One region of the Staphylococcus gallinarum genome, then DNA from elsewhere that is predicted to be linked to it. Evidence: riboswitches for the same ligand, from Rfam matches in the RefSeq annotation. Region 1 holds a riboswitch; each other region holds the start of a gene.
The links. Region 1 has a riboswitch for thiamine pyrophosphate ahead of JN168_RS08795 (ECF transporter S component). Riboswitches for the same ligand answer to the same signal wherever they lie in the genome.
Positions count from the first base shown of each region.

Region 2: linked by a shared signal. The riboswitch ahead of JN168_RS00755 (thiamine phosphate synthase) and the one ahead of JN168_RS08795 (ECF transporter S component) in region 1 are both predicted to bind thiamine pyrophosphate.
Region 3: linked by a shared signal. The riboswitch ahead of JN168_RS08065 (3-oxoacyl-ACP reductase) and the one ahead of JN168_RS08795 (ECF transporter S component) in region 1 are both predicted to bind thiamine pyrophosphate.

Region 1 covers NZ_CP069082.1:1,881,254-1,886,763, forward strand. The annotation lists gene JN168_RS08780 (class I SAM-dependent rRNA methyltransferase) at 1-806, opposite strand, end outside; gene auxA (lipoteichoic acid stability factor AuxA) at 1,016-2,317, opposite strand; gene graF (glycopeptide resistance-associated protein GraF) at 2,581-2,715, shown strand; TPP riboswitch at 2,936-3,037, shown strand; gene JN168_RS08795 (ECF transporter S component) at 3,127-3,702, shown strand; gene JN168_RS08800 (ABC transporter ATP-binding protein) at 3,715-5,130, shown strand; gene JN168_RS08805 (energy-coupling factor transporter transmembrane component T family protein) at 5,123-5,510, shown strand, end outside.
Region 2 covers NZ_CP069082.1:173,032-178,541, reverse strand. The annotation lists gene thiS (sulfur carrier protein ThiS) at 1-110, opposite strand, end outside; gene JN168_RS00760 (NAD(P)/FAD-dependent oxidoreductase) at 94-1,212, opposite strand; gene JN168_RS00755 (thiamine phosphate synthase) at 1,205-1,789, opposite strand; TPP riboswitch at 1,864-1,973, opposite strand; gene xylB (xylulokinase) at 2,136-3,626, opposite strand; gene JN168_RS00745 (antibiotic biosynthesis monooxygenase family protein) at 3,805-4,125, shown strand; gene JN168_RS00740 (AEC family transporter) at 4,339-5,262, opposite strand.
Region 3 covers NZ_CP069082.1:1,722,447-1,727,956, reverse strand. The annotation lists gene JN168_RS08070 (LLM class flavin-dependent oxidoreductase) at 291-1,592, opposite strand; gene JN168_RS08065 (3-oxoacyl-ACP reductase) at 1,615-2,367, opposite strand; TPP riboswitch at 2,477-2,578, opposite strand; gene rpsP (30S ribosomal protein S16) at 2,798-3,064, shown strand; gene rimM (ribosome maturation factor RimM) at 3,457-3,963, shown strand; gene trmD (tRNA (guanosine(37)-N1)-methyltransferase TrmD) at 3,963-4,700, shown strand; gene rplS (50S ribosomal protein L19) at 4,804-5,154, shown strand; gene JN168_RS08040 (YfhO family protein) at 5,472-5,510, opposite strand, start outside.

The sequences.
Region 1 (5,510 bases):
TAAATATATTGTGATTTAGGATCAATGCCATTCAAACCAAAGTTCTCTTCAGTTAAAGGTCTAGAACGATTGGCTAAATCTACACTTGTCGTATTTTTGGCATTGTCTGCCGCAACAACTGAAAATGCTCCCGTATAACTAAACACATTAAGAATGTTGCGATTATCAGAATAGTGCTCTTTTAATTTTTTTCTTACTTCTTTTTGATCTAAAAATATTCCAGTCATTGGACCATCATCTAAATCTATATTATAAAAAGTAAAGTTTTCTTCGATTACAATTGGGAATTCTGGAGCTACTCCTTCTACAAAACCACCTATAATCTCAGCATCTTTGAAACGCATTTTTTCAAAAATAGAAGTATAATCAAACACTGTTTTTAATGCTTCTAATATTTGATACCTGAATTTATAAATGCCTTTAGAATACCATTGAATTAATAGATGACCATTATAGTTATCTATTGTCAATCCACCTATGCCATCACCTTCACCATTAAATAATCTAAAAGCATTTGTACCGTCTATATTATAGAAATAAGTTCTTTCTTCTTTTGCTAGTTCAAACAATCTTTCAAAAAATGGTATATTAATTTCTTCGTCTTGCTCATAACTTAATACCCAACCAAGTCCCTTATGTTGTCTTCCTACATATGCTGTAGCAATATAAATACCTTGATCGTTAACGATATAAAATAAATCCCCTTCTTTCAAATGGTCATGATCATATATATCATCCGCTTCGACTAATGGATATTGATTTAAATATTTTGTTTCTTTTCCTTTATTTAATGTGGCAGTTTTCATAATATTATGACAGCCTTTCTACTATTTAGTATGATTTTAATTTGCTTATCTATTCTATCATTTCATATACATTGTTACATTAAAAATCTAATTATATCAGTACTTTTTAGTAATGTCAGATACCGTTACTCAACTTTACTTAAATACATAAAAAAACCTACCTTCCTAAATCATATAGGAAGATAGGTAACGTCTACTCACATCATACTTTAATCATTTGCAGGTTGTCGTAACTTAATCGTAAACGCAACAATAACTGCTATTAACATGATAAATAAAATCGGTGTAATGAATATTGATAATAACAATCCATGAACCATAATATTTACAAATTCTGTTAACAATTTAAAGAATAATATGCTTACCATAAACAATTGAAGATAATAGAATCTGCCGCGTAAGAAATTTGTAAGTGTCGTTAAAATATATACAATAATAATAATCATTAGTAAGAACAATGTTACCCATTCAATTACATATTGCGTCTGTGAAATTTCCCAGTCTCCTGACACAAATAATGAATTTCTATTATTGAATTCAATTAATGTAAAGAATAGTAATACCGCACCACACATAAGTTCTACATATGCGCGCTTTAACCATTTTGGTTTCTTCATCCAATTTGGAACATCGTCCTCTTGAATATCAATTTTATTCTTCCATTTTTCGATAAACTTATCTTTCTTTTCTCTAGCCTTTTGAATATCCACACTTCTTCTTGTTTTACGTGTAAATTCTGTAGTTTTGTCTTGTAAATTTTTCCAATGTTCTTTAGTTTGATTTGATACCGAGTCTTTACTAGCTCTAGAAAGCTCTGGGGCTTCCTCACCCAATTCCTCTTTAGTTAAAGGCAGTGATCTTCTCAAGAATAAGAAGTTCCAAATTGCCATTTGACCTAACAACCACATTATTAAGAAAAATGTGTTAACACTAAGAATATCAACTGGGACAATCTCGTCACTATCAATTCTGCCATAAAGCACGATTTGCGTTAATAAATAACTAATACCATATGTGAAAATAATCCATAAATAATGGTACTTTCTATGATGCTTATTTAACTCATCCTTATACACAATGTAACCAATATGCACAGCAAAAGGAATGACAAAAATAATAGCAAAGAAACTATAAACTTGCGTCATTAAAATTAGTGTAATTAAGAAAAATAAAATTCCAATAACTAAAAAGAAGATTGAAATATCATAGTCATAACCTGTCGTTCTATACAGTGTCATACCTAATAATAGGACAACGACACCAAATAAAATAATGATTATGGCGCTTACTATTGGGAAGTTCCCTATATAGTTACTCATCACCCTAATTATTTCACTGAAAAAAGCATTAATAAAATCCCATACATTATGGATATGTAACTCTGGTTTACCTTTACCATTCAATTTATGAATTAAAGGTAAATTAACCAAAATGATGAGACCTGTGAAAAGCGAAACGATGCCTATGATATAGCTATATAGTATCTCGGCGTGTTTCTTTATAAAAGACATACCATTCACCTCAAAGTTATTATATATTAACATTTAGTTCTTGTCTTTAATAATCTAATAAATAAGTCTTTAGTATGATAGATTAGTTGTATTGTCAAAATTCCACATTACTAATGATATTAAACAATTATTTCATTAAATTCGTTAATTTTATTTTTTGTTTTAAAATTTAATGTAAAACACAGCACAATCAAGCTATGTTTATAGTTAATATTATGTGGTATACCATCTATATAATCAAACATCAATAAGGAGTGTCACATATGAGTAAAGAAGAATTAAACAAAAAAGCTGCTGAACAAGCAAAAGAAGCAGAAGAAAAATTAAAAGAACAAAAAGAGTCATCATCAGATGATGTAGAGGAAACTAAAAAGAATATTCAAGACACATTGGATTAATTTAAATAAACGTTTATAATGTCAAACATTATAAAGATTTAGGGTGATGCTTTATGCATCACCCTATTTATATGTCTATCAACCCTATTTAACACCAAAACTTCAGCTATACAAACACCAATTCATACGATTTATTAACTTGTTATTTACCCTTTTATTAAAAAAGTAACCTTGACATAATATTGAAAAAGTCATACATTATAATTAAATTTAAATATAACATTCGCACTAGGGGTGTTTTGTGACTGAGATGAGGTATACCCTCAAACCCTTTGAACCTGATCTAGATTAAACTAGCGTAGGAAAGTGTATTGCGATACTGAATAATTTATTTGAGTATCTGTATGCCAATATCTAAGCGCGCACTTTTTCTAGAAGGTTGTGCGTTTTTTTATTTGGGAGGAAAGTATTATGTCAAAAGGTTTAAAACTATCTGAAATACTTGTTACTGTATTGATTGCAGTGGTATTTGCAGTGATTTATAATCTCTGGAACTTTGTTTATAAGGCAGTTCAAATTACAGGTTTGCATCTTGAAGAATTAACGTATGGCGCTTGGTTTATGGCGGCCGTAGTTGCTTATCTCATCATTCCAAAGGCAGGTATTGCCTTACTTGCTGAATTTGCTGCAGGTGCAGGAGAAACAATTATTATGGGACGTTTCGACATTGCTACAATGATTTATGCATTAGTTCAAGGCTTAGCCTGTGAAATTATCTTTTTAATTTTTAGATATAAATCACGTAGTGCAATGGTAGCAATGTTAGCAGGATTCTTAACTGCAATTGCAACGCTACCAATTGATTTTGCATATGGTTATTTAGGAGAGATTGCAGGTTGGAACTTAGCTTTATATATAGGTTGTAGAGTAATTAGTGGAATTGTTGTAGCTGGACTCCTTTCCTATTATATCGTCAGAGCCCTCGACCAAACTGGTGTTACAAAATTATTTAGACCAGCTACGAAACATGACTACGACAATCTATAAGGAGTCACAATATTGATATCCATAAAAAATTTACGATTAAAATATCCAAATGCAGATAAAAAAATATTCAATAATTTAAACTTAAATATAAATAGTAAAGAAAAGGTACTTTTACTTGGGCCATCTGGTTCAGGTAAAAGTACTTTACTCAATGTGTTAAGTGGTATTCTACCAGAATTAGTAGACCTTCCAATGAAATATGACGACCTTCATATAGACAAAGATTGTGGGGTCATTTTCCAAGATCCAGATACACAATTTTGTATGCCTAAAGTATATGAAGAATTGGCATTTGTAATGGAAAATTTACAAGTTCCTAGAGAAGAAATGGATGAACGTATCGACAATGCTTTGGCTGCAGTTGATTTAGACGTTGATAAAAATCAATACATCAATCAATTGAGTGGTGGTATGAAACAAAAACTAGCGATAGCCGAGACTATTTTACAAGAAACAAACACACTTTTCTTAGATGAACCTACAGCAATGTTGGATGTTTATGCCACTGAAGATTTATGGCAAAAAATCAAACAAATATGGGATAACAAAACAGTGATTATTGTCGAACATAAAGTAGCGCATATATGGCAACACATTGATCGTGTCATACTCTTCAATTATGATGGTGAAATCATTGCCGATGAGACACCTGAAATCATTTTAAAGCACTATGAGTCACTATTATCCGAATATGGTGTCTGGCATCCACATGCATGGGATTACGCACCAAAGCCTTTAAATAAACACTCACAGCACTTTACAACTCAGAGCGTTGTAAATTTCCAAGATATTACGATACAACGTGGAAAAAGACGGTTATTACAAATCCCTGAATTATCAATTAAATCAGGTGAATGGATTACCATAACAGGACGTAATGGAACGGGTAAAACGACATTACTCGAATCGATGATGCAACTCCTGAAATATTCAGGTGACTTATTCATAGATAACAAAAAAATCACAAAAATTAAGCAAGCTGCGCAACACATGTACTTAGTTTATCAGAATCCTGAATCTCAATTTATTACAAACTCAGTATATGATGAAATTTATATTCAATTTAAAAATAAACAAAACACAGTTGAACAAGCCAAACAAGAAACTGAAAATATGTTAACAACATTACAACTCAATTCTGTACAAACGCAGCACCCTTTCGAACTTTCTATTGGTCAGAAAAGACGCTTAAGTGTAGCAATAGCGCTAAGTTCATCTTCAAGATTCATCTTGTTAGATGAACCTACATTTGGACTAGATAGCCATAATACATTTAATTTAATTAAACTATTCCAAAAGCGTGTTCAATCGGGCCAAACAATTATAATGGTCACACATGATAACGAGATAATCTCACGATATGCTACTCGAAAGTTTAATGTTGAAAATCAATTCTTAATAGAAGAAATAGGTGATATTAATGTTTGATCAATGGAAGAAGAAACAGTCCTTCGTAGACGATGTTAATATCATCACGAAGTTATTACTTGGTGTATTGTTATTTTTCTTCGTTATATTAATACATGAATTTGATTATATGGTTTACTTTATGTCATTAATCTTAATATTTATGCTCATATTTAACGGTATAAAATTTAAGATCACGTTACCTTTTGTATTTTTCACAGTCATCTTTAGTATCATTTCCGCCTTATTTATGATTTTCTATGGTGATGGTACACATACACTGTTTAAACTAGGTTTCATTCATATCACAACTGAAAGTTTATATAGAGGGTTGCATTTGGCAATGCGTACTTCAACTGTTGCATTTTTCGGTATTCTTATTGCTTTCACTTCACAAATTG
Region 2 (5,510 bases), 1.2 Mb from region 1:
TTGTGTTCAACGATGATTCGATTTTCATCTAATCCCATTTCTTGAATCAATTCTTGAATATTTAACTCTTTGCTAAATTTAAAGCTGTCACCGTTAATAATGCATTGCATTGTCAACACTCCTCTCAATTCTAAAATCTTGTAAATCTTCTGGACGTTGCCCAGTTAATAACCATTCACACATCAAAGCACCAATATATGGCGATAATAAGATTCCATTGCGATAATGCCCTGTGATAACAAACAAATCTTGCGCCACCTCATCCATAACTGGACGTTCTTCTTTACTATAAGGTCGTATTCCGGACCATTCATGTAGCATCTGACTATCTTTTAATTGAGGTACAATAGTCGATGCTTGATGTAAGAGCCAATCTCTTCCTACCGACGACACTCCGACAGAGTAATCATCAAAGTAACTTGTAGCACCAATCATGTAACGGTGTTGTAACTTTGGAATGATATAGCAACCATTCGTCATAAATAACGTTGTATTCAAATTCAATGTTGGGTGTTCTACGAGTAACGCTTCACCTTTGACACCTGTAACATTATGCGATTGTAAGTGGGGTGACACTAACCTACCACTCCATGCACCACCAGCGACGATAACCTTTTTACCATAAAACGAACCATTCTGTGTCTTCACTTTGTAACCTTGTTTAAGTGATTCAATATGATGCACTTCCGTATGATAACAACGTTCCACGTTCCGCCTTTTTATAGACTCAAGCAGTGCTTTCGTATATCGATTAGCATTGACTTGATGATCGTCCGGTATATACATCGCTTGTTTGCCATTGTTCATAACCTTAGCGTTGGTCAATTCACATAATCTTGAATCCGTTAGCAACTCAATCTGGTCATTATATTGCTTTAAAAATTGATACTGCAATTGAATGTCATGCGCATCAGCTTTCGAGGCGTTTATTTTAATTAAGCCACTGTTTAAATATTCAATATCTAAAGCGACTTCATCCAATAATTCACTTGCTAGTGTTGGAAACATTTGTTGTGATTTACGCGCGATATGATAGAGCGCTGATTCTTGAGTAAATTCATTTTGTGCACCTAACATCCCACCAGCCTTATACGAGGCATGCATGCCAGGTATATCTCGATCAATTATAGCTACATGGACCGAATGTTCACTCAATGCTCTCGCTATCGACATGCCCATAACACCCGAACCAATAATGATGACATCATACATATGCATGCCACACCTCCTTCAATTGCTCTAAATGTGCAACATTATCTTTTTCAAAAAGTGAGATGCCTGCAATACCATCAAAGCCATTTGGCAACTGAGCAATTGTTCGATGATTAATGCCACCTAACGCGACCACTGGAATATCATATTGCAATGCCGCATTAATTTCGTCAGTTGTCCGTGGTGCTATGCCTGGCTTGGATTTCGTTTCAAAGATATGACTAAACAAGACAAAATCTAAACCACGTTGCGCTGCCTCAGCAACCATTCTACTATGGTGCGTTGACTTGCTCACCTGAATATGTGGAAAGCGCTGCTTAAAAAATAAATCTTGATTATTATATTCTTTAAAATGAATCGCGGTTAAAGCACAACGATTTAAAACATCTATATTTTCATGAATAATTACTTTTTCTTTAGGAAATTGATACTGTAGCAACATATTAATCCAATCAACCAATTCGTCTGATGACATTGGAGTTCTAACAATCAAATAATCAATATGTGCTTCAATAGCTAAATAATGCATTATATCCTTTCTTGCTAAATATTTATCTGCTGTTATCGCTACAAACATGCCTTTCACCTCTAATAAATAAAAAAACGTTATTTTTCTGTGTAGAAAAATAACGTTGAATGAACGAATACTAATTGTTTATAACGCCACTTTCCTACGCCAGTACAAACTGGATCAGGTTCAAGGAATCCCTATGTCACTACATCGGTCTCAGCCTTTAATAAAGGCACTTCCAGTGGTTTCTATGAAATTTTAAACTTGCATACGTCACATGTAAATGACATATATAATTAATTTAAACTTAACTCATTATGTATTTATTTTCAAGTTCAACTTAATTCACTTGATAAATTATAAGTTAACTCTATGCTATAGTTTTCAAATTTAATTTTCAAGCAACAAATTTTTATTTTTTTGATAATGACAACAAACTTGAAGTCAATTCACGCGTTTGTGTATATATTTTTTTATACACCTCAAAGTATTGTTGATATTGTTCGTGGCTGTTCTGATTCGGATAGAATACTTGCTCAAAACAGATAAATGACTCCATGATAGCATCTAAATTGTTATACCAATTTAGACCTTTAATCGCGAGTATAGCCGCTCCCATACATGGCCCTTCCTCATACTTCAATCGCTTTACCTTAGCATTAAACATATCTGCTTGCAGTTGTAACCAGAAATCATTTTTAGCGCCTCCACCAATGGCCACCACCTCTGATATTGCCTTACCCTTTGCTCTTAATAGACAAATGGACTCATACAAGGAATAGGTGATACCCTCTATTACTGCACGTGCCATATCACCCCTAGTGTGCAATGCACTGAGCCCGATAAAGCTACCACGTATACTCGAATCTCCATGGGGTGTCCGTTCGCCTGATAAATAAGGCGCAAATAACAAACCATTACTCCCTATATCCGATGCATTTGCCTCTTTAAAAATTTGCTCATATGATACATCATACAAGATATTACTACGCAACCAATTGAGACTATCACCCGCAGCAAGTGTGACACCCATCACATAGGATTGATTAGGGATAACATGTTTGAAAAAATGCAAATTATGTCGATAATGAGTCTTTGCATTACTATCACAACTTAATACAACACCAGAAGTTCCAATACTACATAATGTTTGTTCGTCTTTGATAACACCTGCCCCTAAGGCACCACAAGCATTATCTCCTCCACCAGCAAAGACAGCTACATCCTCTTTCAACCCTAATTTCCGAGCTAATTCTGGAGTTACATAGCCAACAAAATCCTCTGATGCCACCAGGTTCGGAAGTATGTGATCTACAGTAAAGTGCGTGGCCAATTCTTCCGACCACGTTTCTAGCACAGGATCTAAGAGCAGAGTGCTCGATGCATCCGAATACTCCATATGAAGATTGCCCGTCAATTTATATCTAACATAGTCTTTGGGTAATAAAAATGTAGCAATTTGCGCCCAGTTTTCAGGTTCATTTGCTTTAATCCATAATAATTTCGTTAACGTAAACCCTTCTAAAACAGGATTTTCTAACACATAGTCCCCCAATTTCTGCCTTATTTCTACGCATTGTTCAGTCGTTCTAGTATCGTTCCATAAGATTGCATTACGAATAGGTTGATTGTGTTGATCAAGTATTACAAGACTGTGCATTTGACCAGATAATGATATGCCATGTACCTTAACATTCGCCATTTCCGGATCTTGTAGTATTTTTTTAATACACTGAATCGTCGCACTTACCCAATCATCAGGTCGTTGTTCATTATATCCTGCTTGAGGTTGAATCATTTTTAAATGTTCGCTCACAGTTTGTATGACCTTTCCTTGCCTACTTACAGCTATAACCTTTACAGAACCAGTGCCTATATCAATTCCTAATACTGCATCAATCATGCGCATCGTCCCTTTTCAAAGTATTTTTTTGATAAAAAATAGCATGTTATACGTTTTAATTTTTTATACGACATATTTATAACACGTTTAAATAAAAAATCAAATTCAATTAAAATTACTAGAGAAAAAAATTTAAAAGTGCTAGCATTAATAAATATTTAACTTTAGGAGGAAATACATGTTTATTACAGAAGTCGCATTTTCTACAAATAAAGAAAATGAAGATAGATTATACAATAAAGCCAAAAAGAATTTAGCTGAATTAAACGACAACGTTAAAGGGCTCATTGATGCTGAAGTGTGGACGAAATCAAAGGCTGATGAAGTTGAATATGTCATTGTTAGTAAGTGGCAAGAGAAAAAAGATTTCCAAACTTGGGTAGCAAGACCTGAACACGTCGAAGAACATAAAGAAATGAATAAAAAAATTAAAAGCGGCGAAAGTGAACCAAGTCCATTCAAAAAAGTATTAAAGCAATATTCTGTTGTAGAATTTTAAATTTATAGCTTTTTAATATAATATCTAAAGTTGTACTTAAACATATGCTTTAGATATAAAGAAATGGAGCAGTACAGATGTCGATTGGACAAATCGATTTACTGATACTACTCCATTTTTTCGTACATATTCCTATGTTAGATTATGCTTAAGTATTTCTTGAACACTGCATATTCAGCATAAATTCACTACATATGAGTTTATTAATTCGGTTTAAAATAATAACTTTGAGCAGTAGATGACCACAACAACTGTCACAGAACTTAATAACGTGGATAAAAAGACAATTTCAGCTGCTAACTCTGGGTGATTATCATATTCTTGGGCAATCACAGAACTATTGACAGACGTTGGCATCGCAGAAGTGATGAATAACGCTTGAGCAATCACACCCTCAAGTCCCATCAATTCAATAATTCCCCAGGCAATAATTGGTCCAATTACTAGTCTTACAAAAATAAAGGCATATGCTGCAGACCATTTAAAGCTAAATTTAATTCTCGCAATTTGTGCACCTAACATCAACAAAGCAATCGCGATCATAGCGTCTGCCACGTAATTTGCAGGTGTCCAGATAAATTTAGGGATGGGAACATGCGTATAATTCAAGATGATTGCCAATAATAAGGCATAAAGTACAGGCATTTTAAAGTAACCCAATAGTGCCTTTAACTTTCCGATACGCAATGATTGAATTGCGAACACACCGTATGAAAAGGTAAAGATATTTTGCATGGATAACACCAATACCTGAACAGACATTGCTAATGGATCCCCTTTAAATACAAGATCATTTACCGGGACACCATAATTTCCAGAATTAAAAAAGAGCACACTGTTAGTCAAAGTAGTTACTTCCCCTTTGTCACCTTTTGAAAATTTAGCAAGTAATCGCCCAATGATATATAAAACAATTATGTATAATACAAAAAATACAACTATGTAAAATAATAAACTCAAAGCAAAGTGGGTCTTATAGAATTTAACAAAAATAAATCCAGGTACAAAGACATAAATATTTAACTTTGCTAAAGTGTTTAAATCTAAATCAAATTTATGCTGCAGTATAAATCCTAAAATTATCATAATAAAAATAGGCAATAATACCGTTTCTAAAATATATAACATTTCACTCACAACATAACCCCCTTTGCTTAAAATTATACATGAGATAGTTACGTTTGTAATAAAAAGGGAACCTAATAACCATAAATTTGACCGGACAAAACCAATTAATATATACATACTACTTCTCAATAATTTGAAAAATGTTTCATGTAAAACATTTACTAAATAATGTATCGACATTATCATTCATTTCTCATAACTCTAAAACATTGATATAGCAACATTTATTTAGCATCTCGCATGTCTCACGTTAGACA
Region 3 (5,510 bases), 160 kb from region 1:
ATGATAGTTGAATCCACTAACCTAATTCTGCAATATTACTATTAATTTGAAAAAGAGAAATCCCTTCAAGGTAATCAATGATTTGATAACTTTGAAGGGGTTTTTTATTTATGTTTTGTATTCATATTGCTGATTTATCTATGGAATTATTACTATTAATGTGAGTAATAAACTAATGGTTATCAAGAACAATAGTACACTTGTTATTGTAATGCTACTACATGTAATCATAGTTAATTATACTAATTGAATGCATTGTATTTCAATGTGTTAAAGTTACAGAAATATTTTTACAAAAGTCCAAGATTTTCTCTAAATGTAGTCCCTTCATATTCAATGCGATAAAGTCCTCGTTTTTGTAATTCAGGTACGATATAATCAACGAAATCTTCTAAACTATTAGGGAACACCGGTGGCATTAAGTTAAAACCGTCTGCAACACCAGCATTAAACCATTTTTCCATTTCGTCAACGATTTGAGTAGGTGTACCTATCAACGTTAAATGTCCGCCACCAGCGCTAAGGTAACCCAATAATTCACGCAGTGTAGGATTTTTATCATTGATAATTTCTAGTACAGTTTGGTAACGACCTTTGGGTCCTGTAAAGTTCTCTACAGGTGGTAATGGTGGAATAGGTTCGTCTAAATCCCAACTATGACAATCTTGGCGAATAAAGAACTTTAATTGATTTAATGCTGTATCAATGGCTAAGGACTCGTCCAATTGACGTTTTTTGGCGTAAGCTTCAGCATAAGTTTCTCCGACATAGGTAACTAAACCTGGATACACCTTTAAGCTGTTCGTTGGTTTTCCAACCGATGTTAATTTGTTATTTAATTTTTGGCGAAATGCTGTAGCTTGCTTTAGGTTCCAAGCGACTGCATAGACAGCATCTGCATACTTAGTTGCTAGTGTGATACCTTGATCTGAGGCACCAGCTTGCATTGCAATGGGTTTGCCTTGAGGACTTCCAGGTGTCGTTAGTGGTCCTTGGACATCGAAATAATGACCTTTAAAATGAATTGGCTGAATTGCATCAGCGTTGATTAAAGTATTTTCTGCTTTATTATGTAAGAAATCTGCCGTTGTCCACGAATCTAATAACAGATTCATGACTTGAGCGAATTCGTCTGCTTTTTCATAGCGCGTATCATGATCTGGTAGACGCTCCATACTGTGGTTTGCTGCTTCTAAATCAGTCATAGATGTTACTAAGTTCCAACCTGCACGTCCGTTACTCATATGATCAATACTTAAGAGTTGTCTAGCTGCTGTATATGGATTAGCAAAGGTACTGGAAATCGTTGCAACTAAGCCAACGTGTTGCGTAACTTGGGCTATTGCAGCTAAATTGACCAAAGGGTCAAACCAAAATGCGGGCATATCACTTGGTGATTGTGCTGGAAAAGATTGATTATCTGCAAAAAATATCGCATCAAATAATCCACGTTCTGCAATTTGAGCTAATGATTGATAATACGAGATATCTCCTATACGTTCAACACTTGAATTGCTCATACGCCAAGCCGCTTGATGATGACCGCATCCATAAATTAGTACACCGATGTTAAGTTGACGAGTTTGTGTCATAAGATGATTCATCCTCCATTTCTTAATTCATTGTTAATCCACCATCAACTGTAAAGTTCTGACCGGTTATCCCTTTAGCTTGATCAGAAATGAGGTAGCTTACCATATTTGCTACATCTTGAGGTGATGTGACTTGTCTTAATGGCGTGGTTTGAGCAATAAGATCAAATACTTCTTGTGTCGTCACTGCACTTGCGTCAGTCGTCTTTAGTAAACCACCAGATACAACATTTGCATTAATACCATATTGACCTAATTCAGCGGCGATATTTCGTGTGAATCCTATTAAACCTGCTTTTGCAGTGGTATATTCATGGTAAGGTACGACTGGATTTTGATAAAGGTTTGTACCAATCGAAACAATTGTTCCTGTTTCTCTTGTGATAAATTGTTTAATGACTGCTTGAGTCACATTGAATGCTCCTTTTAACGTGCCGTCGAGTTGTTGTTGATAGTCATCCCAACTTAAGTCTATAAATGCTTTTTGTGCAGTGGGATCAAATTTAAATCCTACAAGCGCATTATTTACCACCGCATCTATTTGCCCAAAATGTTCTGTTGCATGTGCAATCATTTCATCAACTTGGTTTCTATCAGTAATATCTGCTGGTAAAGCGATAGCCTGTGATTCACCAATTTCACGTACGAGTTGTTTAGCTAAGTCTTTACTTTTAAAATAATTTATAATTACATTATGACCTTGTGTAGCTAATGTTCTTGCTATCGTTGCACCTAACCCTCTGCTACTACCTGTGATTAAAATTGTTTTAGTCATATATTCACCTCATCATTGATTTATTAAATAAAAAAATACACAACCCTCTCTAGGAAAGTTGTGTATCAAAAAGTATATGAATACGTCAAAAAAGACTATCAGTTTCATTATCATATTGGTAACACTTTCCTACGCTAGTCTTAGCTAGATCAGGTTCGAAGGGTTTGAGTTTTGCTCATCTCAGTTTTAAAAAACACCCCTAGTGCATGCGTTATTTAATTTAACTTCAATGTATAGCTTTTAATAAACCATGTCAAGTTGTGCAAAAGTTTAAATTTAAATACAAATCAGGTGTATGACTAAAAGTCACAGTTTAAAAATATAGATTCAATATTGGTAAAGAAAAAACTCTTTACAAAGTACTACAGAACTGTTAATATTATTTCTTGTAGAAAATAAAAATATTAAGAACATAAAGGAGAGAATATAAATGGCAGTTAAATTACGTTTAACACGTTTAGGTTCAAAAAGAAATCCATTCTATCGTATTGTAGCAGCTGATGCTCGTGCGCCACGTGACGGTCGTAACATCGAACAAATCGGTACTTACAACCCTAACAATGTAAATGCACCAGAAGTTAAAATCGACGAAGAATTAGCATTAAAATGGTTATCACAAGGTGCAAAACCAACTGATACTGTACGTAACATCTTATCAAGAGAAGGTATCTTGAAAAAATTCGACGAACAAAAATAATAATAAATCGAACGTATTGATTTATTTTAAATATGTTAGAACTAGAAGGTTATAACATAGTCTAGAAGATGATTTTTACTTTTATCTAAAGTAGAAATCATCTTTTTTTATTGGTCAATATTGAATTTGAAGGCTAAACGGTAAATAGGGTGATTTAAGCCGTAATATTAAGCTTAGAAATAAAATACTTATTGCCTGAAATTAGCGGCTTGCTAATAAGAAATACTGTATTAGTTGTTCGAGTTACTTGAATAATTTTTATTTATTTTAGTAAACACTACTTCTATACGATAACGTATTACAGCTATCTCAATCCATGTTATAATGGATTACGAATTTTATTTAGTTTCATTACCTATGAAGATAGTTGTAATGATGACGGAGGAAAAATAATGAAAGTTGAAATTGGTAAATTTGTAAACACACATGGTGTTAAAGGTGAAATTAAGATTAAATCACATTCTGATTTTACAGATACTCGATTCCAACCGGGAGAATCTGTAATAATTCAAGCTGAGGGTAAAGAAGCAGAAACGTTTAAGATTAGTAGCCACAGAATGCATAAAGGCTTGCATATGCTTAAGTTTGAAGGAATTAATAATATTAATGATATAGAATATTTAAAGGGTGCAACATTATTACAAGAACGTGATCATGATGAGATAGAATTAGCCGAACATGAATATTTCTATTCAGATATAATAGGTTGTACTGTATTTGATGATGAAGGAACTGCAATTGGACGTGTGACAGAAATATTTGAAACTGGTGCTAACGATGTTTGGGTTGTTAAAGGTAATAAAGAATATCTTATTCCGTATATTGCTGATGTGGTTAAAGATGTCGATGTGGAAGGTAGAAGTATCACAATAACACCAATGGAAGGATTGTTAGATTAATGAAAATAGATTTTTTAACACTTTTTCCAGAAATGTTTGAGGGCGTTTTGAGTCATTCGATTTTAAAACGTGCTCAAGAGAAATCAGTGTTACAGGTAAATACTGTAAACTTTAGAAATTTTGCTGAAAATAAACATGGTCAAGTTGATGACTATCCATTTGGTGGTGGTCAAGGCATGGTATTGAAACCTGAACCTGTATTCAATGCAATGGAAAGTATTGATAAGACCCCAGACACACGTGTGGTTTTAATGTGTCCTCAAGGTCGTCCGTTTAACCAAGATATCGCGCAAGAATTAAGCGAAGCGGAGCATCTTGTATTTATTTGTGGTCACTATGAAGGGTATGATGAACGTATACGGCAACATTTAGTGACGGATGAAATTTCTATGGGTGACTATGTGCTTACTGGTGGTGAATTGCCAGCAATGGTCATGACTGATGCTATTGTACGATTGATACCAGGCGTGTTAGGAAATCAACAATCACATGAGGATGATTCATTTCAAGATGGCTTATTAGAGTTTCCACAATACACACGACCTCGAGACTATAAAGGATTAGGCGTACCTGACGTGTTAGTTTCTGGAAATCATGCGCATATTGATGCGTGGCGTCATGAACAAAAACTAATTAGAACCTACGAAAAACGACCGGATTTACTTGAAAGCTATCAGTTAACAGATAAAGACCGCGAGATTATTGAAAGATATAAAAAGCAATTGAAAAATGATTAGCGATATGCTAATATATTTTAAGTGTGCAATACACGAAAAATCACTATGATCCGCTGCTATATTTTGTCGAGGCAAGAACATAGGTTGAAGGAGAGAATAAATAATGAGTAATCACAAATTAATCGAAGCAGTAACACAATCACAATTACGCACAGATTTACCAACGTTCCGTCCAGGTGACACTTTACGTGTACACGTACGTATCATTGAAGGTACTCGTGAGCGTATCCAAGTATTCGAAGGTGTTGTAATTAAGCGCCGTGGTGGAGGTATCTCAGAAACTTTCACTGTACGTAAAATTTCTTCAGGTGTTGGTGTGGAACGTACATTCCCATTACACACTCCAAAGATTGAAAAAATCGAAGTTAAACGTCGCGGTAAAGTACGTCGTGCTAAATTATACTACTTACGTGAATTACGTGGTAAAGCTGCTAGAATTAAAGAAATTCGTTAATCAGCAAATAAGAAATAAAAAAGGTGTGCCAAATTGGGTATCACTTGAAAATATAGAGGAATCTTGTACAAGTTATTGTATAAGATTCCTCTATTTTTATTTAATACTTTGTATGGTCAGTTTGTTCACCTAGGGAGCAGATTACGCCTATAGTTTTCAATTTGACCTGTTCTTCCACTGCGTCTCGCTAAAATACTATAAAATCAAAGACATCATCATGTAATTTAAGCAAAAGCACTAAATTACATGATGATGTCTGTTAAATAAAAAATATAAAGTATCTCTTAATCTGTTTCGATATAATTATCAAAAAATGTTTATTTCAATTTTGATACTATTTTAGTAAAAATGATGCT